DNA from 3 places in the Streptomyces sp. NPDC006643 genome. Region 1 is predicted to be linked to each of the others. Evidence: predicted binding sites of a transcription regulator. Region 1 holds the regulator's gene; each other region holds the start of a gene.

Evidence for each region. The regulator HrcA, encoded in region 1, represses chaperone genes, less so after heat shock. The targets are predictions, from matches to a motif close to TTNGCACTCNGNNNNNCNGAGTGCNAA.
Region 2: a site for HrcA is predicted at 2,797-2,823, ahead of groL (chaperonin GroEL). Genes of this name have one in related genera too.
Region 3: a site for HrcA is predicted at 3,767-3,793, ahead of groES (co-chaperone GroES). Genes of this name have one in related genera too.

The regions. Positions count from the first base shown of each region.
Region 1 is NZ_JBIAHA010000001.1:4,673-11,808, reverse strand. Features, by position in the region: gene ACFYNU_RS00050 (MBL fold metallo-hydrolase) at 1-353, opposite strand, end outside; gene hrcA (heat-inducible transcriptional repressor HrcA) at 519-1,535, shown strand; gene dnaJ (molecular chaperone DnaJ) at 1,536-2,669, shown strand; gene ACFYNU_RS00035 (nitronate monooxygenase) at 2,780-3,853, shown strand; gene ACFYNU_RS00030 (16S rRNA (uracil(1498)-N(3))-methyltransferase) at 3,850-4,590, shown strand; gene ACFYNU_RS00025 (histidine triad nucleotide-binding protein) at 4,675-5,034, shown strand; gene ACFYNU_RS00020 (ribonuclease Z) at 5,038-5,946, shown strand; gene ACFYNU_RS00015 (HEAT repeat domain-containing protein) at 6,005-7,136, opposite strand, start outside.
Region 2 is NZ_JBIAHA010000007.1:173,785-180,920, forward strand. Features, by position in the region: gene ACFYNU_RS12150 (glucosyl-3-phosphoglycerate synthase) at 1-138, opposite strand, end outside; SAM riboswitch class I at 256-383, shown strand; gene thrC (threonine synthase) at 399-1,715, shown strand; gene ACFYNU_RS12160 (MoaD/ThiS family protein) at 1,771-2,046, shown strand; gene ACFYNU_RS12165 (cold-shock protein) at 2,416-2,619, shown strand; gene groL (chaperonin GroEL) at 2,951-4,576, shown strand; gene ACFYNU_RS12175 (hypothetical protein) at 4,719-5,492, opposite strand; gene ACFYNU_RS12180 (erythromycin esterase family protein) at 5,565-6,878, opposite strand; gene ACFYNU_RS12185 (superoxide dismutase) at 7,015-7,136, shown strand, end outside.
Region 3 is NZ_JBIAHA010000012.1:186,127-193,262, reverse strand. Features, by position in the region: gene ACFYNU_RS18430 (SDR family oxidoreductase) at 1-385, shown strand, start outside; gene ACFYNU_RS18425 (hydroxyacid dehydrogenase) at 449-1,483, shown strand; gene groL (chaperonin GroEL) at 1,581-3,206, opposite strand; gene groES (co-chaperone GroES) at 3,310-3,618, opposite strand; gene ACFYNU_RS18410 (dihydrofolate reductase family protein) at 4,008-4,580, shown strand; gene ACFYNU_RS18405 (polysaccharide deacetylase family protein) at 4,658-5,656, opposite strand; gene ACFYNU_RS18400 (class I SAM-dependent methyltransferase) at 5,714-7,015, shown strand; gene ACFYNU_RS18395 (hypothetical protein) at 7,017-7,136, shown strand, end outside.

The DNA.
Region 1 (7,136 bases):
GGGGCGGGTACGCCATGCCGTACGGCCGAGGTGAGCAGGCTCTCGCGGGCGCGCAGCAGCAGCTCCCGGAGGCCGACCGCGCCGTAGACCCGCGTGCCCGAGAAGGCCGCCGTACCGAGGACGTGGTCGAAGTGGGGGTGACTGAGCGCGATATGGCTGACGCGCCGCCCGCTCAGCGCCTGGGCCTGCGCCCGGATCTCCGCGCCCTCACGGAGCGTGGAGCCCGTGTCGTACAGAAGGACGGCTTCCTCGCCGACGACGAGGCCGACCGTCGCATCCCAGCCAGGCAGCCGCCGTCTGCCGACTCCCGGGGCGATCCGTTCCCAGCCGTGCTCTTCCCAACGGACGTTCATACGGCGACGCTATCGGTGGGGCGGGCGGTACCGCGCGCGGTAGCGTGTCCGGTCGGCCTTGCTAGGGGCGTACCTCACGGCCGTACACTGGCCCGGGGAATGCTGGCACTCCTACGCATCGAGTGCCAAGCCGGATCCGAGGAACCAGAGCTGGAGGTGTGCGCGATGCTGAGCGAACGCAGGCTTGAGGTGCTGCGCGCCATCGTCCAGGACTATGTCGGCACCGAGGAGCCCGTCGGCTCCAAGGCGTTGACCGAGCGGCACAAGCTCGGTGTCTCCCCGGCCACTGTCCGTAACGACATGGCGGTCCTGGAGGACGAGGGCTTCATCGCCCAGCCCCACACGAGTGCGGGGCGTATTCCGACGGACAAGGGTTACCGGCTCTTCGTGGACCGACTGGCGGGCGTGAAGCCCCTGTCGGCGCCGGAGCGCAGGGCCATCCAGAACTTTCTCGACAGCGCCGTCGACCTGGACGACGTGGTGGGCCGTACGGTGCGGCTGCTCGCGCAGCTGACCCGGCAGGTCGCGGTCGTGCAGTACCCCTCGCTGACCCGCTCGACGGTGCGGCATGTGGAACTGCTCTCGCTGGCTCCCGCGCGGCTGATGCTGGTGCTGATCACCGACACCGGCCGGGTCGAGCAGCGCATGATCGACTGTCCGGTCCCGTTCGGCGATACGTCGCTGGCGGATCTGCGGGCCCGGCTCAACGCCCGGGTCGTGGGGCGCCGGTTCTCCGATGTGCCGCTGCTGGTGCAGGAGTTGCCCGAGTCCTTCGACATGGAGGACCGGGCCACGGTGACCACGGTCCTCGCGACGCTGCTGGAGACGCTGGTCGAGGAGACCGAGGAACGGCTGATGATCGGCGGCACCGCCAATCTGACGCGCTTCGGGCACGACTTCCCCCTGACGATCCGGCCGGTGCTGGAGGCACTTGAGGAGCAGGTCGTGCTCCTCAGGCTGCTCGGCGAGGCCGAGGACTCGGGCATGACCGTACGAATCGGGCATGAGAACGCCCACGAGGGCCTCAACTCCACGTCCGTCGTCGCGGTCGGCTACGGTTCGGGCGACGAGGCAGTCGCCAAACTCGGCGTGGTCGGACCGACCCGCATGGACTACCCCGGAACGATGGGAGCGGTACGCGCAGTGGCACGTTACGTCGGACAGATCCTGGCGGAGTCGTAAGTGGCCACGGACTACTACGCCGTACTCGGCGTACGCCGCGACGCATCACAGGACGAGATCAAGAAGGCATTCCGCAGACTCGCCCGCGAGCTGCACCCGGATGTCAATCCCGATCCGAAGACGCAGGAGCGCTTCAAGGAGATCAACGCCGCCTACGAGGTGCTGTCGGACCCGCAGAAGAAGCAGGTCTACGACCTCGGCGGCGACCCGCTGTCACAGGCGGGCGGCGCGGCAGGCGGTTTCGGGGCGGGTGGCTTCGGCAACTTCTCCGACATCATGGACGCGTTCTTCGGGACGTCGCAGCAACGCGGGCCGAGGTCGCGGACGCGGCGCGGCCAGGACGCGATGATCCGGCTGGAGATCGACCTCAACGAGGCGGCCTTCGGTACGACGAAGGACATCCAGGTCGACACGGCGGTCGTCTGTACGACCTGCTCGGGCGAGGGCGCCGCACCCGGCACCTCCGCGCAGACCTGCGACATGTGCCGCGGTCGCGGCGAGGTCTCGCAGGTCACGCGGTCCTTCCTGGGCCAGGTCATGACCTCGCGGCCGTGCCCGCAGTGCCAGGGCTTCGGTACGGTCGTGCCGACCCCCTGCCCCGAGTGCGCGGGCGACGGCCGTATCCGGTCGCGCCGCACGCTGACCGTCAAGATCCCGGCGGGCGTCGACAACGGCACCCGTATCCAGCTCTCCGGTGAGGGCGAGGTCGGGCCCGGCGGCGGTCCGGCGGGCGATCTGTACGTCGAGATCCACGAGTCGCCGCACGCGGTGTTCCAGCGGCGCGGTGACGATCTGCACTGCACGGTCACCATCCCGATGACCGCCGCCGCCCTGGGCACACAGTGTCCGCTGGAGACGCTGGACGGGGTCGAGGACATCGACGTCCGGCCGGGCACCCAGTCGGGCCAGTCGATCCCGCTCCACGGCCGCGGCATCACGCATCTGCGGGGTGGCGGCCGGGGCGACCTGATCGTCCATGTCGAGGTCATGACCCCGTCGAAACTCGACCCGGAGCAGGAGCGGTTGCTGCGAGAGCTGGCGAAGCTCAGGGGCGAGGAGCGGCCCACCGGCCAGTTTCAACCGGGGCAGCAGGGGCTTTTCTCCCGGCTGAAGGACGCGTTCAACGGCCGCTAGGCCCAGTTGCCGGTTCTCGGGTGGCGTGGTTGGCCCGGAAGCACGCCAACCACGCCACCTGACGGCGAACCGGCACCGGCGCCTGTGGGGCGACATGGCACCATGCGTGCATGTCCTCCGTGTTGACCGACATCTGCCGGTATCCGATCGTGCAGGCTCCCATGGCCGGCGGCGCGTCCTGCCCGCAGTTGGTCGCGGCCGTCGGTGACGCCGGGGCGCTGGGTTTCCTCGCCGCCGGGTACAAGACCGCCGACGGGATGTACGAAGAGGTCAAACAGCTCCGGGGGCTCACCGGCGCGGCGTTCGGCATCAATCTGTTCATGCCGCAGCCGCACCACGACGACCGCGCCGCCGTGGAGGTCTACCGCGAACAGCTCGCCGGTGAGTCGACCTGGTACGAGACTCCGCTCGGCGACCCGGAGGCGGGCCGTGACGACGGGTACGAGGCCAAGCTCGCCATACTCCTCGACGATCCCGTCCCGGTCGTGTCGTTCACCTTCGGCTGTCCCACGCCCACCGTCCTGGACGCCTTCACCCGCGTGGGCACCCTGACGATCGTGACGGTGACCACACCCGAGGAGGCCCAGACCGCCCAGTGGTCGGGCGCCGACGTCGTCTGCGTGCAGGGCGTCGAGGCAGGCGGTCACCAGGGCACGCACCGCGACGATCCCGCCACCGACGGGGCGGGCATCGGGCTGCTGTCCCTCGTCGCGCAGGTACGGGACTCCGTACGGCTGCCGGTCATCGCGACCGGCGGGCTGATGCGCGGCGCCCAGATCGCCGCCGTGCTGGCCGCGGGCGCCGACGCCGCGCAGTTCGGCACCGCGTTCCTCGTCTGCCCCGAGTCCGGCGCCCACGCCCTGCACAAGCACGCCATGACCAACCCGCTGTTCACCCGCACCGAACTCACCCGCGCGTTCACCGGGCGGCCGGCGCGCGGGCTCGTCAACCGCTTCATGCGTGAACACGGCCCCTACGCCCCGCCCGCGTACCCGGAGGTGCACCATCTCACCGCCGGACTGCGCAGGGCCGCCGCCAAGGTCGGCGACCCCCAGGGCATGGCCCTGTGGGCCGGCCAGGGCCACCGGATGGCCCGCGGCCTGCCCGCCGGAGAGCTCGTGGAAGTCCTCGCCGACGAACTTGAGGCCGCCCGCGCCTCGTTGACCCCGGGAAACGCCTCATGACCGCACCTGTCTTCGTCGTCGACGCCACCGTCGGACTGCGGCCGGGCATCGTCACACTCGACGGACCCGAGGGCCGCCACGCCGTCTCCGTAAGGAGGCTGCGCGTCGGGGAGGAGATCGTCCTGACCGACGGCGCGGGCACCGGCGCCCACGGCACCGTCGCCGCCGTCCACGGCAAGGACCGGCTGGACGTGGAGGTCACCGGCGTACGTACGGAAGGCCCGGCCGCGCCACGTATCACCGTCGTCCAGGCACTCCCCAAGGGCGACCGGGGCGAGGTGGCCGTCGAGACGATGACCGAGACCGGCGTCGACGCGATCGTGCCCTGGCAGGCCGCGCGCTGCGTCACGCAGTGGAGGGGCGAGCGGGGCGCCAAGTCCCTGGCCAAATGGCGCGCCACCGCCCGCGAGGCGGGCAAGCAGTCGCGCAGGCTCCGCTTCCCCGAGGTCGCCGAGGCGGCGTCCTCCAAAGAGGTCGCGGCGCTGCTGGCATCGGCCGACCTCGCCGCCGTCCTGCACGAGGAGGGCAGCGAGCCGCTGGCCACCGCCCAACTCCCCGGCGCCGGAAGCATCGTGCTCGTCGTCGGACCCGAGGGCGGCGTCTCCCCGGACGAACTGGCGCTGTTCGCGGAGGCCGGGGCCGCGCCGTACCGGCTCGGCCGCACGGTCCTGCGCACCTCCACCGCCGGCACGGCCGCCTGCGCGCTGCTGCTGGGCCGTACCGGCCGCTGGTCCTGATCGCGAGGCTTCGGCGGCCGGATAGCATGCCTTCGTACGGAAGTGACCAGGGGCGACCGGCCGACCGATGAGGAGACCCGGACCATGGCGGGAGAACGACAGGCCGACTGCCTGTTCTGCAAGATCGTCGCCGGGGAGGTGCCCGCCACCGTCGTACGCGAGACGGACACCACCGTGGCCTTCAGGGACATCAACCCGCAGGCCCCCACGCATGTGCTGGTGATCCCCAAGGTCCACTACCCGGACGCGGCCACCCTCGCCGCCGCCGAGCCGGGGATCGCCGCCGACATCCTGCGCGAGTCCGCCGAGGTCGCCGCCGAGGACAAGACCGTGGGCAGCGGCTACCGGATCGTCTTCAACACCGGCAGCGGCGCCGGTCAGACCGTCTTCCACGCGCACGCCCATGTCCTTGGTGGACGCGGCCTCAACTGGCCCCCCGGCTAGGCCGTGTCCGTACGGGAACTCGTCGTCCTGGGCACCGCCAGCCAGGTGCCCACCCGGCACCGCAACCACAACGGCTATCTGCTGCGCTGGGACGGCGAGGGCATCCTCTTCGACCCAGGGGACGGCACCCAGCGTCAGATGGTGCGCGCGGGCGTCGCCGCGTACGACATCAACCGGATCTGCGTCACGCACTTCCACGGCGACCACTCGCTCGGTCTCGCCGGGGTGATCCAGCGCATCAATCTGGACCGCGTCCCGCACGAGGTCACCGCGCACTACCCGGCGAGCGGACACGTCTTCTTCAGGAGGCTGCGGTACGCGACGGCGTACCGCGAGACCGTCGGGATCACCGAGGCGCCCGTCGACGCAGACGGCGTGCTCGCCCGGACCGACTCGTACACCCTCCGGGCCCACAAGCTCTCGCACCCCGTCGAGTCCTACGGCTACCGGATCACCGCGCCCGACGGACGCCGGATGCTCCCCGAACGCCTCGCCGCGCACGGCATCGAGGGGCCCGACGTGGGGCGTCTCCAGCGGGACGGCGAACTGCGCGGGGTGACGCTCGCCGATGTCAGCGAGGAACGCAGGGGCCAGCGCTTCGCGTTCGTCATGGACACCCGGCTCTGCGACGGGGTGCACGCGCTGGCCGACGGCTGCGACCTGCTGGTCATCGAGTCGACCTTCCTCAACGAGGACGCCCGACTGGCCGCCGACCACGGTCATCTGACCGCCGGTCAGGCGGGCGCGGTGGCGAAGGAGGCCGGGGTACGGCACCTCGTGCTGACGCACTTCTCGCAGCGTTACAGCGACCCCGCCGAGTTCGAACGGCAGGCGCGGGCGGCCGGTTACGACGGTGAGCTGACCGTCGCCGCCGACCTCGTCCGCGTACCGCTGCCCAAGCGCTCCGGCTGATCCGGCCGATCCGGCCTGGGCCCCCGCCGTTCTCCCGAACGGCGGGGGCCGTCGCCGGTCAGGACCGGGCGGTCGCCGGTCTCCACGCGCCGAGCAGCTCGGCCGCCGCCTCGCGGGTACGGCGCGAGGCGTCGGACGTGAGCGCGGTCAGCGACTCGACCGCCCTGTCCGCGCCCGCCGGAGGGCCGCCGTACTCCCGTACGTACCCGCCGAGGCGCACCACCGCCTGGTAGCGGACGGCCTCCTCCGGGTCGTCCAGATGCGCCACGAAGCGCGCCCCGTCCGCCGCGTCCGGGTCGTCCAGCAGTGACAGCGCCACCGCCCGGACCTCGGCCCCCGCCGACGGCCCGTCCAGCAACCGCCTTATCGACGGCAGGACTTCGGGATAGGGGGCCAGCGCGCGACCGGCCTGCCAGCTCACCTGGGGGTCGGTCACCAGACAGTCCATCAGCGCCCCCGCCGCCCTGTCGCGGTCCGGGCGACGCAGCCGGTGCCGGCCCAGATGGGCCAGGCCGTTCAACGCCCCCGCCCGGACCCGTACGTCCTCGTCCCGCAGGAGCGGCAGGAGGAGATCGAGGTCCCCCCGGTCGCCCAGCTCACCGACGGCACCGGCCGCCGCCGCGCGCAGTTGGGGGTGGCAGGGCCACCGCGTGAGGACGGATCTCAGCAGCCGGGCGGCGGCCGACGTACCCATGCCGGCCAGCGCGTCCACGACGGTCGGGCCCAGTTCGGGATGGTCGATCCAGCGCCGTGCCGCGGGCAGGGCGCGGTGTTCGCCCATCGACCCCAGGGCCGCGAGGAGCGACCGCGCGACATCCGGGTCCTGTTCGTCGTCCAGCCGTGCCAGCAGCAGATCGGCCGTTCCGCGTCTCTTGGCGGAGCCCAGTCTGCGCACCACCGCCCGGCGCACCTCCGGGGACGGATCACGCAGACCCTCGACCAGCGAGTCCCACAGCCGCCGCGTGTCGCGGGCGGGCAGCATGTCGAGCGCGCGGGCACGGGCCGCACCGGAGCCGTGGCGCGCCGAGCGGAGAACTTCCGCCCCGACGTCGCTGTCAGCCAGCCGCGGCCACACCAGCATTCGCGCGTTCCCCCAGATCATGGGCTCGGGGTCGCCCAGGAGCCGGACCATCGCCTCGATGTCGCCGAGCGTGTCCAGCCGCCTCAGGGCGAGGAGCGCGTTGAGCCGC
Region 2 (7,136 bases), on a different contig from region 1:
GACCGTGGCCTCCTCGTTCAGGGCCGGGAGCACCACGCTGACCTGCGTGCCCTGCTTGGCGGCGACCAGCCGGTCGACCGGCCGGTCCGCCGCCGACCAGGACCGCCGGGCCAGCCAGCGCTCCACCTCTTGCAGCACGTGATCTCCATCTCGCGGATCGGACGAAGGGCTCAACCGTCCAGGGGTTCGGTTACAGTCTTGAACAACGCGGACGACCGTCGCATGTCGGGGGTCGTCAGGCTGACAATCGAATACCGCTCATCCAGAGGGGCAGAGGGAACGGCCCGTTGAAGCCCCGGCAACCCTCCCGCCGACCGCGAGGTCACGGTGGGGAAGGTGCCAATTCCGTCTTGCGGCGAGATGCGTCGCGAGGAAGATGAGGAAAGGGCCTCGCCTTCATGGCTGTGCAGACTGTTCACAACTCCGACAACTCCGCCGTCACCGCCGCTTCCGACGCCGGCACCGTGGATCTCGGACCCGCCGCCGCCCTCTCGTGCCGCGAATGCGGGGAACGCTTCGAACTCGGCCCGATCTTCGCCTGTCAGAGCTGTTTCGGCCCGCTCGAAGTGGCCTACGACCTGCCGACCGACAGCCCCGACGAGCTGAAGAAGCGTATCGCCGCCGGTCCGGACAACATCTGGCGTTACGCCCCGCTGCTGCCCGTCCCCGCCGACGTCGCGTCGAAGCCGAACATCAACCCCGGCTTCACCAAGCTCGTCAAGGCCGACAACCTCGCCCGCGAGCTGGGCGTCACCGGCGGCCTTTACGTGAAGGACGACTCCGGCAACCCGACGCACTCCTTCAAGGACCGCGTCGTCGCCATCGCCGTCGAGGCCGCCCGCGCCTTCGGCTTCACCACGCTCTCCTGCTCCTCCACCGGCAACCTCGCGGGCGCCGTCGGCGCCGCCGCAGCCCGCGCCGGCTTCCGCTCCTGCGTCTTCATCCCGCACGACCTGGAGCAGGGCAAGGTCGTCATGGCCGCGATCTACGGCGGCGAACTCGTCGGCATCGAGGGCAACTACGACGACGTCAACCGCTTCTGCTCGGAGCTGATCGGGGACCCGCTGGGCGAGGGCTGGGGCTTCGTCAACGTCAACCTCCGCCCGTACTACGGCGAGGGCTCCAAGACCCTCGCGTACGAGATCTGCGAACAGCTCGGCTGGGAGCTGCCCGACCAGCTCGTCGTCCCGGTCGCCTCCGGCTCGCAGCTGACGAAGATCGACAAGGGGCTCAAGGAGCTGATCAAGCTCGGCCTGGTCGAGGACAAGCCGTACAAGATCTTCGGCGCGCAGGCCGAGGGCTGTTCGCCGGTGTCGGTGGCCTTCAAGGCCGGCCACGACGTCGTACGGCCGCAGAAGCCGGACACCATCGCCAAGTCGCTGGCGATCGGCAACCCGGCCGACGGCCCGTACGTCCTGGACATCGCGCGCCGCACGGGCGGCGCCGTGGAGGACGTGGACGACGAGCAGATCGTGGACGCGATCAAGCTGCTCGCGCGGACCGAGGGCATCTTCGCCGAGACGGCGGGCGGGGTGACCGTGGGTGTGACGCGCAAGCTCATCGAGGCGGGTCTGCTCGACCCGGCGCTCACGACGGTCGTGCTGAACACCGGTGACGGGCTCAAGACGCTGGACGCCGTCGCGCCGACGACGGGACCGACCGCGACGATTCCGCCGAACCTCGACGCGTTCCGCGCCGCGGGCCTCGCGCGTTGAGCCTCTCGACACCGTCCAGCAGCACCACCCGCCACTTCCCGGAAGGCAGAAACCGATGAGCGTGAACGTCCGCATCCCCACCATCCTCCGTACGTACACCGGCGGGAAGGCCGAGGTTCCGGCCGAGGGCGCGACCCTCTCCCAGGTCATCGAGTCCCTGGAGACGAATCACCCGGGCATCGCCGCGCGCGTCCTGGACGACACGGGCAAGCTGCGGCGCTTCGTCAACGTGTACGTGAACGACGACGACGTCCGTTTCGAGCAGGGCCTGGAGACCGCCACGCCGGACGGCGCGGGCATCTCGATCATCCCGGCGGTCGCCGGAGGCTGAACAGCACGCACAGTGAACGGTTTTGCCCCCTCCGCAAGAGAAGCGGAGGGGGCAATTCCATGAGGTTGAAGGCGGTACAGTTGGGGTAGCCCCGCCGCCGATCCCGCCGCGACCGTGCCACGCGCATATGAGTTCGCGACAAGATGCGGTCAAAGTGTGGACGCTGTTTGCGCGGTTCCTTGCGCTTTGCCCGGCCCGACTTGCCCCGGTAGCCCGGCAATTCACCTCTTTGCGTGTTCCGCCATGCCCAGAATTCTCGTCCGATTGACCTGTTGCAGAGGGCAGTTGGGCAGATACATTCAGCCGCGGTCGACGCGTTCCGGCGCGAAGTGCGGTCCCGCGCAGGGGCCAGTAATAGGGGAGTTAGGCATGGCTCAGGGCACCGTCAAGTGGTTCAACGCGGAGAAGGGCTACGGCTTCATCGCGGTCGACGGTGGTGCGGATGTTTTCGTCCACTACAGCGCGATCCAGATGGACGGCTACCGCACCCTTGAAGAAGGTCAGCGAGTTGAGTTCGAGATCTCGCAGGGCCAGAAGGGTCCGCAGGCGGACATGGTCAAGCTCGCCGTCTGATCCCGGCGCGATCGGCCAACGACGCACTCACACACGAGGGCCCGTACCCCGGCAAGGGGTACGGGCCCTCGTGCGCGTGCGGTAGGGCGTGCGGTGGCGCGGGCGTGCGCGTCCGGTGGGTCGGTGCGACGACGAGGGGCGCTTGCACTCTCGGGGGTCGAGTGCTAATCATTGGCGTTAGCACTCTGCTAGTGAGAGTGACAACTTATGGACCGGGTCAGCGAGGCCCGAGAGCCTGTGGGGCAAGGAACCGCACGGCTCTCAGGCCGTCCGTCGCGGGCGCCGACACGGTCCGGAGCAATCCACCCCATGTCCGGGAGGACCACTTCACATGGCCAAGATCATCGCGTTCGACGAGGAGGCACGGCGCGGTCTCGAGCGCGGGATGAACCAGCTCGCCGACGCCGTCAAGGTCACCCTTGGCCCCAAGGGCCGTAACGTCGTCCTCGAGAAGAAGTGGGGCGCCCCCACGATCACCAACGATGGTGTCTCCATCGCCAAGGAGATCGAGCTCGAGGACCCGTACGAGAAGATCGGCGCCGAGCTGGTCAAGGAAGTCGCCAAGAAGACGGACGACGTCGCCGGTGACGGTACGACCACCGCGACCGTCCTGGCCCAGGCCCTGGTCCGTGAGGGCCTGCGCAACGTGGCCGCCGGCGCCAACCCGATGGCCCTCAAGCGCGGTATCGAGAAGGCCATCGAGGCCGTCTCCGGTGCGCTTCTTGAGCAGGCCAAGGACGTGGAGACCAAGGAGCAGATCGCTTCGACGGCCTCCATCTCCGCCGCCGACACCCAGATCGGCGAGCTCATCGCCGAGGCGATGGACAAGGTCGGCAAGGAAGGCGTCATCACCGTCGAGGAGTCGCAGACCTTCGGGCTTGAGCTTGAGCTCACCGAGGGCATGCGCTTCGACAAGGGCTACATCTCGGCGTACTTCGCCACCGACATGGAGCGTATGGAGGCGTCGCTCGACGACCCGTACATCCTGATCGTCAACTCCAAGATCGGCAGCGTCAAGGACGTTCTGCCGCTCCTGGAGAAGGTCATCCAGTCGGGCAAGCCGCTGCTGATCATCGCCGAGGACGTCGAGGGCGAGGCGCTCTCCACCCTCGTCGTCAACAAGATCAAGGGCACCTTCAAGTCCGTCGCCGTCAAGGCCCCGGGCTTCGGTGACCGCCGCAAGGCGATGCTGAACGACATCGCCATCCTCACCGGCGGCACGGTCATCTCCGAGGAGGTCGGCCTCAAGCTGGAGAACGCCGGTCTCGACCTGCTGGGCCGCGCCCGCAAGGTCGTCATCACCAAGGACGAGACCACCATCGTCGACGGTGCCGGTGACAGCGAGCAGGTCGCCGGTCGCGTGAGCCAGATCCGCGCCGAGATCGAGAACTCGGACTCGGACTACGACCGCGAGAAGCTCCAGGAGCGCCTCGCGAAGCTGGCTGGCGGCGTGGCCGTCATCAAGGCCGGCGCCGCGACCGAGGTCGAGCTCAAGGAGCGCAAGCACCGCATCGAGGACGCGGTGCGCAACGCCAAGGCGGCCGTCGAGGAGGGCATCGTCGCCGGTGGTGGCGTGGCTCTGCTCCAGGCTTCCTCGGTGTTCGAGAAGCTGGAGCTCGAAGGCGACGAGGCGACGGGCGCCGCTGCCGTCAAGCTCGCGCTGGAGGCCCCGCTCAAGCAGATCGCGGTCAACGCCGGCCTTGAGGGTGGCGTCATCGTCGAGAAGGTCCGCAACCTCAAGATCGGTCACGGCCTGAACGCCGCGACCGGCGAGTACGTGGACATGATCGCCGAGGGCATCATCGACCCGGCGAAGGTCACGCGCTCCGCGCTCCAGAACGCGGCGTCCATCGCCGCGCTGTTCCTCACCACCGAGGCCGTCATCGCCGACAAGCCGGAGAAGGCCGCCGCGGGCGGTGCCCCGGGCGGCATGCCCGGCGGTGACATGGACTTCTGATCAACCTCCGGGTTGATCGCCAGTCCCGCACGGATTGACGTACGACGAACCGAGGGCGGTACTCCCGAGAGGGGGTGCCGCCCTCGGGGCGTTCGCGGGGCCGGACCGGCTCCGGAGCGCGGGACTTGAGCCCCGGGGGCTCTCAGGGCAGCACCGGACCGAAGACCGCGCCCACGCCCACCGCCAGGAACAGCCCCGTGAAGAGCACCATCAGGATGACGCGCGGGATCTCCAGGATCAGCGGCGTCGCCGACGCCATCCGCTTCGGGTCCGTCGGGTCGTAGGCGATCTGAAGGATGTCCGCGTGCAGGGCGCTCTCGTACCGGCGGGTGTGGCCCTGGGCGTCGGTGAAGACGTACACCGACTTCTTGCCCCGCATGCCCGTCGAGCGCCCCTCGACGGTCACGCCGCGCCGCAGCAACACCGCCTTGACGTACAGGCGTTGGAGGGTCTGATACGCGGCGAGGACGCCCAGGCCCAGCGGGAGCAGGCCGATCACCGCGCCGAAGAGCGTCGAGGGGCCGTGGGAGACGACGAGATACGCGACGTACGCGAGGTAGGCGGCGACGCCGGCCAGGAACAGGGCCAGGGAGCTGCGGCGGGTGAACAGCCGGGGTGCGGACGAGGCCTCCGTACGTACGAGGGCGCTGCCGCGCTCGTCGCGTCGCGGCGGCAGCGCGTCGCCGACGCCCGTGACGAACGTGGCGGCGGCCGTCGCGTTGTTGGCCGCGATCGTGTGCACGGCGGCGTCGGTGAGCGTGATCTCGACCGTACGGGCGTGGCCTTCGGCGGTACGTATCGTCCGGATGACCCTCAGCGGGATCGTGGTGCGTTCCTCGGCGCGTTCGATGACGACGGTGTCGCCGGTGAAGGTGGCGGTCGTGCCACGGCTGCGAAGGGTCTGCGGAGACGGCATGCAGTGATGACCACCGGTGGGGGCGGTGGGTTGTACGGTTCTACGGCATTACGGCGTCAGGGCCTTACGGCTTTACGGCCTTACGGGCGGTCGGTACGGGGCGATCGGGCGGGAGTCCGTCGACACCGCCACGTACGCCAGGCCGTCGTACTCCTTCGACAGGCGGACCGGGATGACGTTCGAGCGGTAGAACCAGCGTGTCACCAGCGCCCCGAAGGACCGTGTGTCGTGCGTGGCGTCGGCCCACTCCCGTACGGCGCGCGGCGCGTCGTCGGCGGTGGTCGGGCGCAGGTCCAGTAGATGGTCCGACGGGGTGGCGGCGGCGAGTCGGGACTCCGCCGTGGTGGTGGCGGGGGTGCCGATGGGGTTGCCCTCGGCGATACGGCCCGTCAGGCCGCCGACGCCGCTCCAGGGGCCCGGCCAGACGCGGTGGGCGCGGAAGGAGCCCTCGCCGAAGAGGAGCCCGAGGGCGTAGTACGCGTCCCCGTACCGCTCGCGCAGGTGGCCGCCGAGCGACAGGGGCGCGGAGTCGGTCGTACGGGCCTTCGCGATATGGCTGTTGTGGCCCCAGAGCACCACCTTGGCCGCCGGGTCGTCACCCAGCAGGTCCTCGACCGCCTCGGCCATGTACCGGTCGCGCGCCGCGAGGACCGTCCGTTCCGGGTCGGGGTGCTGCCCGTTCCGCGTCACCAGATCGGCGGCCCGGACCAGGATCCGGGCGTGCCGCACCGCGACGGCCCCGGCCGGGGTGTCCTCGTACCCCCGCACGTACTCCAGCAGGCTCTCCGCCTCGTGCATCAGCCTCTGCCCGGGGTCCGGACGCGACCCCGGATAGGCGGTGGCGAGCACGCCGAGCGTGGAGTGGAGCGCGGGCAGCCGCTCCGGCGCCACGCTCGTCAGGAACGCTTCGAGCACCGCCAGCGAATCCCCGGACCGCTGCGGGTCGACGCCGGCGAACCGGATCTGTTCGTCCGCCGGGCGCCCGTCGTTGTACGCGCGCATCCACTCGATCATGTCCAGGACCTCTTCGGTCCGCCAGGTCCAGAACCCCAGCCCGGTCAGCACCTGCGCGGGGTCGCCGACGCCGCCTCGTACGTAGGCGTCGACGGCCGGACCGGCGGACGCGCTCGCCTCCATGGCCAGCGTCGTGAAGCCCAGCTCCGTCACCAGATACTCCAGCAGCCGGTGCTTGAGCTGGAAGAACTCACGAGTGCCGTGCGTCGACTCGCCGAGCCCCACGATCCGTACGCCGTCGAGGACTTCCTTCAGCGGCTGGAGGTCGGCGGTGGGCGCGCCGGCGGTCAGACCGCCGTGCAGGGGTAGGGCGCTCTGCGACAACCACTCCGTGACCTCGTCGGACATGGTCTCCCGATCATTCGCTGACATGCCGCCGAGGCTACAGCCGGGCGGGAGCCGCTTCCGCACGGGGAACTCCGTGGCGGGTGCGGCGCGTTACGTGCGCATAGCGCACCGGAGTTGTCCCTGTCCCCAGGCACCCCCGAAGCCCCGGAGGCTCGACGTCATGTCTCTGACACCTTCCTCACCTTCCTTCCCGTCCCGCCGGACCGTGCTCGGCGGCGCGGTGGCCGCCGCCACGTTCGCCCTCGGCGCGGGTGCGGCCTCCTCGGCCACGGCCGCTGACCG
Region 3 (7,136 bases), on a different contig from region 1:
TGGCGGAGTGGTGAACGTGTCGTCGGTGGCGGCGTTCGTGCCGCGTGGCACGTACGGGGCGTCGAAGGCGTGGGTGGTGCAGTTCACCCAGGGGGTCGCGCGGGATCTGACGGGGAGCGGGGTCCGGCTGATGGTGCTGTGCCCCGGCTTCACCCGGACAGAGTTCCACGAGCGGGCGGGGATGGGGACGGACAACATCCCCAACTGGATGTGGCTGGACGCCGACAAGCTGGTGTCCGCGGCGCTGTCGGACCTGGCGCGCGGCAAGGTCGTGTCGATCCCGGACCCGCGGTACAAGGCGCTGATGGGCGCGGTGAAGCTGGCGCCTCGGGGGATGCTGGGCGGGCTCACTGCGAAGACTGGGCGGAAGTACGGGCCGAAGTAGCGAACCGCGTCACATCCCCTCACGTCACGCGTGAAGCGACCCACGAGGAGACCGACTTCCACCATGCACGACGCCACTGACAATCAGCCCGCCGCCCTGCTCGCGATGAGTCCGGGCATCGCGGAACGGCTGTTCTCCCCCGACCGGCTCGCCCGGCTGACCGGCCTCGTACGCACCGATCCGCATCTCGTCGCCCACACCCTCACCGGTCCGGGTCTCGACCCCGCCGTCGCCGCCGCGCTCGCGGACGCCGAGTTGCTGATCACCTGCTGGGGCGCGCCGCCTCTCACCGCCGAGGTGCTGGACGCCGCGCCGAAGCTGCGCGCGGTCGTGCATGCCGCCGGTTCGGTCAAGCACCACATCACGGACGCCTGTTGGGAGCGGGGCATCTCGGTCGCGTCGGCGGCGGGGGCCAACGCCGTGCCCGTCGCCGAGTACACCCTGGCCGCGATCCTCTTCGCGGGCAAGCGGGTTCTGCGCTCGGCGCAGCGCTACCAGGAGGTGCGGGCCCGGCACGACTGGCACCAGGAGCTGGGCCGGGCGGGCAACTACCGCCGGGTGGTCGGCATCGTCGGCGCGTCCCGGATCGGGCGCCGGGTGATCGAGCTGCTGAGGCCGTTCGATCTCGACGTCCTGCTGTACGACCCGTATGTGGACGCCGCGCAGGCGCGGGCGCTCGGCGTCGAACCGGTGCCGCTCGACGAGCTGTGCGAGCGCGCCCAGGTGGTGTCGGTCCACGCCCCGCAGGTCCCGGCCACCCACCATATGATCGGCGCCGACCAGCTCGCGGCGATGCCGGACGGCGCGACGCTGATCAACACCGCGCGCGGCTCGCTCGTCGACGAGGCCGCGCTGCTGCCGCATCTGGTCGCCGGGCGGCTGGACGCGGTGCTCGATGTGACCGATCCCGAACTGCCGCCGCCGGACTCGCCGTTGTACGACCTGCCGAACGTGCTGCTGACCCCGCATGTCGCCGGCTCGCTGGGCGTCGAGATCCACCGGATGGCGGATCACGCGCTGGACGAGGTGGAGCGGTACGCGAAGGGGCTGCCGTTCGAGGATCCCGTACACCCGTCGGCGCTGCCGCACTCGGCGTGAGGAACGGCCGGCACGCGCCGAGGCCCGGCACCCCCGAAGGGGCGCCGGGCCTCGGCGCGTTGTACCGAAGAACCTAGCGGTTCACGGAGCTACGGCCTCAGTGGCTGTGGCCGTGACCGCCGTGACCGGCGTCGGCCTCTTCCTCGGCGGGCTTCTCGACGACCAGGGTCTCGGTCGTGAGGAGCAGCGCGGCGATGGACGCGGCGTTCTCCAGCGCGGAGCGGGTGACCTTGACCGGGTCGATGACGCCGGACTTCACCAGGTCGACGTACTCGCCGGTCGAGGCGTTGAAGCCGTGACCCTTGTCCAGCTCGGCGACCTTCGCGGTGATGACGTAGCCCTCGAGACCGGCGTTCTCGGCGATCCAGCGCAGCGGCTCGACCACGGCGCGGCGGACGACCGCGACACCGGTGGCCTCGTCGCCCGTCTTGCCCAGGCCGTCCTCCAGCACCTTGGCGGCGTGCACCAGGGCGGAGCCACCACCGGAGACGATGCCCTCCTCGACCGCGGCGCGGGTCGCGGAGATGGCGTCCTCCAGACGGTGCTTCTTCTCCTTCAGCTCCACCTCGGTGGCGGCGCCGACGCGGATCACGCACACACCGCCGGCCAGCTTCGCGAGGCGCTCCTGGAGCTTCTCGCGGTCCCAGTCGGAGTCCGTGGACTCGATCTCGGCCTTGATCTGGTTGACACGGCCGACGACCTCCGTGCCGTCGCCACCGCCGTCGACGATCGTGGTGTCGTCCTTGGAGACGGTGACGCGGCGGGCGGTGCCCAGCACGTCGAGTCCGGCCTGGTCGAGCTTGAGGCCGACCTCTTCGGCGATGACGGTCGCGCCCGTGAGGGTGGCGATGTCGCCGAGCATGGCCTTGCGGCGGTCACCGAAGCCGGGGGCCTTCACCGCGACGGCGTTGAAGGTGCCACGGATCTTGTTGACGACGAGGGTGGAGAGCGCCTCGCCCTCGACGTCCTCGGCGATGATCAGCAGCGGCCGGGAGCCGCCCGCCTGGATGACCTTCTCCAGCAGCGGGAGCATGTCCTGGATGGAGGCGATCTTGCCCTGGTTGATCAGGATGTACGGGTCGTCGAGGACGGCCTCCATACGCTCCTGGTCGGTCACCATGTACGGCGAGAGGTAGCCCTTGTCGAAGGCCATGCCCTCGGTGAACTCCAGCTCCATGCCGAAGGTGTTGGACTCCTCGACGGTGATGACACCGTCCTTGCCGACCTTGTCCATCGCCTCGGCGATGAGCTCGCCGACCTGCGGGTCCTGGGCGGAGAGCCCGGCGACGGCCGCGATGTCGGACTTGTCGTCGATCGGGCGGGCCGTGTCCAGCAGCTCCTTGGAGACGGCGGCGACGGCGGCGTCGATGCCCTTCTTCAGGGCGGCCGGGGAGGCGCCGGCGGCGACGTTGCGCAGACCCTCGCGGACCAGCGCCTGCGCCAGCACGGTGGCGGTGGTGGTGCCGTCACCCGCGATGTCGTTGGTCTTGGTCGCCACCTCCTTCACGAGCTGGGCGCCGAGGTTCTCGTACGGGTCGTCGAGCTCGACCTCGCGGGCGATCGTGACACCGTCGTTGGTGATGGTGGGGGCGCCGAACTTCTTGTCGATGACGACGTTGCGGCCCTTGGGGCCGATCGTCACCTTCACCGTGTCGGCAAGCTTGTTGACGCCGCGCTCAAGGGCGCGACGGGCGTCCTCGTCGAACTTCAGGATCTTCGCCATGGGAGCTTTCTCTTGTCCTCTCGAACGAACAACGAACTACGCCCCGGGCCACCCGGCGATGCGGGGGCCAGGGGCGCAGTTCACAGCGGACTGTGGGGTGGAATTACTTCTCGATGATCGCGAGCACGTCGCGAGCCGAGAGGACGAGGTACTCCTCGCCCGTGTACTTCACCTCAGTGCCGCCGTACTTGCTGTACAGAACGACGTCGCCGACGGAGACGTCGAGCGGAAGCCGCTCGCCGTTCTCAAAGCGACCCGGACCGACGGCCAGGACGACGCCCTCCTGGGGCTTCTCCTTGGCAGTGTCCGGAATAACCAGGCCAGAGGCCGTGGTCTGCTCTGCGTCGAGCGGCTGGACCACAATGCGGTCCTCGAGCGGCTTGATGGCAACCTTGGAGCTGGCGGTCGTCACGATCCGACCTCCCCCTTCGGAGATCTCACGGGGTTAACTGTCTGGGTGGCGTGACCGGGCTCGATCCGTCGTCGCGGGTGCCGGACCTGTCCTGTCACGCATTGGCACTCTCCATTGGGGAGTGCCAGGCCTGACACTATGACCGCGATTAGCACTCGGTCAAGCTGAGTGCCAATCGAGACGGCGCGCGGCGGGTGCGATCCGGCGCTGCGACGGAGCGCGACGGCGGGCGCTCCGGCGCTTTCGGATACCTCCGGAGCGCGTCGCCGATGAGTTTCGGCGCCGCCCCAGGTCTGTCAGTGAGAGTTGGCACACTGCGGCTGCGAGGCCGGCCCGGCCGGCCCCGCCCAGTGGGAACCAGAACACGAGACACCCCCAGGAGACCTTCGATGCGCACACTGATCAGCTCCGCCTTCGTCTCGCTCGACGGCGTCGTGGAAGCCCCGGGCGGCGAGCCCGGCTACCGGAACTCCGGCTGGACCTTCAAGGACTTCGAGTTCCTGCCGGAGGCGTACGAGATCAAGGGCCGGGAGCAGGAGGAGGCCGGCGCGCTGCTGCTGGGCCGGACCAGCTACGAGGCGTTCAGCCCGGTCTGGCCGGGCATGGCGGATTTCGCCGACTACAAGAAGATGCCGAAGTATGTGGTCTCCACCACCCTCACCGACGGCGAACTGGTCGAGGACTGGGGCTCGATCACGATCCTGCGCTCGCTCGACGAGGTCGCCGCGCTGAAGGAGACCGAGGGCGGCCCGATCATCATGGCCGGCAGCGCCGAGCTGAACCGGAGCCTCTCGGACGCCGGTCTGATCGACCGTTACCACCTGCTCGTCTTCCCGATCCTGCTCGGCGCGGGCAAGCGGCTGTTCAGCGAGACCGACAAGGACGCGCAGATGCTGCGGCTCGTCGAGCACGAGGCGTACGCCAACGGCATCCAGAAGAACGTCTTCGACGTCGTCCGCTGAGCGCGCGTAACGCCCCTGCGGATGCGGGGGCGTTACGTGAGCTGTCGTGTCCGGGCGCGGTCTCCGGCGGACAGGATCTAGACGTAGTCCTCCAGCTTCGCCACCGAGTAACCCTTGTCGGTGATCGTCTTCATGACGTGCCGGATCATGTCGGGCATCGAACCCTTCCAGTCCTCTTTCCCGCGGAAGTGCGTGAGGACGATGTCGCCGGGGTGCAGGTCCCGGTCCCACTCGCGCCACTCCATGTGGTCGGGGAACGCCTCGGACGACCACAGCGGAACCGCCTTGACGCCACAGGACTTGGCGGCGCGCAGGGTGCCGGCGTTGTAGTTGCCGTACGGCGGCCGGAACAGCTCGGGCCGCTTCCCGAACCGCTTCCTGAGCTTGTCCTGCTGGCCGCAGATCTCCCGCTTCTGCTCCTCGTAGGAGAGTCCGGGCAGATAGGGGTGGGTGAGGGTGTGGTTGTGCAGGGAGACGCCGCGGGCCTGCATCTTCTTGAAGTAGGCGTAGTTGTCGTTGATGACGTAGTCGCTGAGGAAGGCGCTGTACGGGATCTTCAACTCTTCCATCATGCGCAGCAGTTCGGGGTCCTTCTCGGCGCCGTCGTCGATCGTCAGGAAGACGATCTTCTCTTTGGTCGGGACGTTGGTGAAGACCGGCGGGAGGGTCGCGCCGCCGGTGACCTCGAAGCCCTTGCGGGTGGTGATCCTCGGCTTCACCGCGGGCGGCGCGGGCGCGGCGAGCGGGGTCTTGGCGAGCTTCCACTTCCTGGCGGCCACGGCGCGCAGCGCCTGGGCCTTGACCACCGCGGCGGCGTCGGCCTTCTTGCCCGCCTCGGCCCCGGGACCGGCCCGGCCGGGCTGACCCGGCCGGGCGGAGGGCGACTCCACCGGTCCGCCGCCGCCCCCGCCGCCGTCGCCGGTACGTCCGGCGCCGCCACGGTCGCCGGTCTCCGCCGCGCAGGCGGAGCCGAGCGTGGCGATCAGGAGTACGGCGACGACCGCGCGTGCGCGCCCGCCGGGGCGCCGTCGCCGCCGTTCTGCGGCCTTTTCGTCGTTTTGTCTTACTAGTTGCATGGCGCCGCATCCTGTCAGCGCCCGGCCCACGCGCCCGGCCGACACCGCCGGGAAGCGATGACGGTCCCCCGGCTGGCCCACAATGGCCCGGTGAACGACTCCGCCTCGCCGACCCCCGACTCGCCGCTCGCCCCACTGCTCTCCGACGAGGGCCAGGCCCTGCTCGCCGCTCTCCGCGACCACGACCCGGCGCGGGAGCTGGCCCTGGCGACCCGGCTGCGCCGCGACCACCCCGCCGAGCTGGTCTCCGCCGCCCTCGCGCAGGCCCGGCTGCGACAGCGGGCGGTGGCGAAGTTCGGCGAGGACGACGCGTACCGCATGTACTTCACCCCGCACGGCGTCGAACAGGCCACCCGCACCTCGGTCGCCGCCCACCGGGCCGCCCGCTTCCGGGACATCGTCGGCACGGGCGCCGGCCCGGCGCGCCTCACCGACCTGTGCTGCGGTATCGGCGGCGACGCGATCGCGCTGGCCCGCGCGGGGTTCGCCGTCACCGCCGTCGACCGGGACCCCGCGACCGGCGAGATCGCCGCGCACAACCTCCGTACGCTGGCGCCCGACGCGCCGCCGCCCACGGTCGTGTGCGCGGACGTCATGACGTACGACCTGCTCGCCGCGCCCGCCCCCGACGCCCTGTTCATCGACCCGGCGAGGCGCGGTGGCCGAGGGCGGATCTTCGATCCGGAGGCGTACTCGCCGCCGCTGTCCTGGGCGATCGAGGCGGTACGCGCGGTCGGCACCGGCGGCATCAAGATCGCGCCAGGCATCCCGCACGAGCTGGTCCCCGACGACTTCGAGGCCGAGTGGATCTCCGACGGCGGCGACGTCAAGGAGGCGGTGCTCTGGCGCGGCGCGGGCGGGGCGGGGACCGGCGGTGCACGGGCCGACGGCGCGATCACGCCCGGCGCGCGGCGCGCCACGCTGCTGCCGGCGGGCATCACCCTCACCGGCCGCGGCCTGCCGAACCCGCAGGTCAGAAAGGTCGGCCGCTATCTGTACGAGCCGGACGGCGCCGTGATCCGCGCCCATCTGGTCGCCGAGGCCGCCGACGAGCTGGACGGCGGACTGATCGACGGGACGATCGCGTACATCACCGCGGACGAACGGCGCCCCACTCCGTACGCGACGGCGTACGAGATCACCGACGAGCTGCCGTTCAACCTCAAGCGGCTCAAGGCCCTGCTGCGCGAGCGCGAGGTGGGCGTCCTGACGGTCAAGAAGCGCGGCTCACCGGTCGAACCGGAGGAGCTGCGGCGGAAGATGAAGCTCCAGGGGCGGAATTCGGCCACGGTCTTCCTCACCCGTGTCGCGGGGGCGCCGACGATGCTGCTCGGGCGGCCCGCCGACGGGAGCGCGTGAGTTGGCGGGCGAGACCGTCGTACGGGCGGTCTGGGGACCCCGGCCCGAGTCCCACCGGGAGCTGGCCGTGCGCTGGCTGGACCTGCTGGGGCGGCTGACGGAGCTGTCGGCGGGCGCCCTG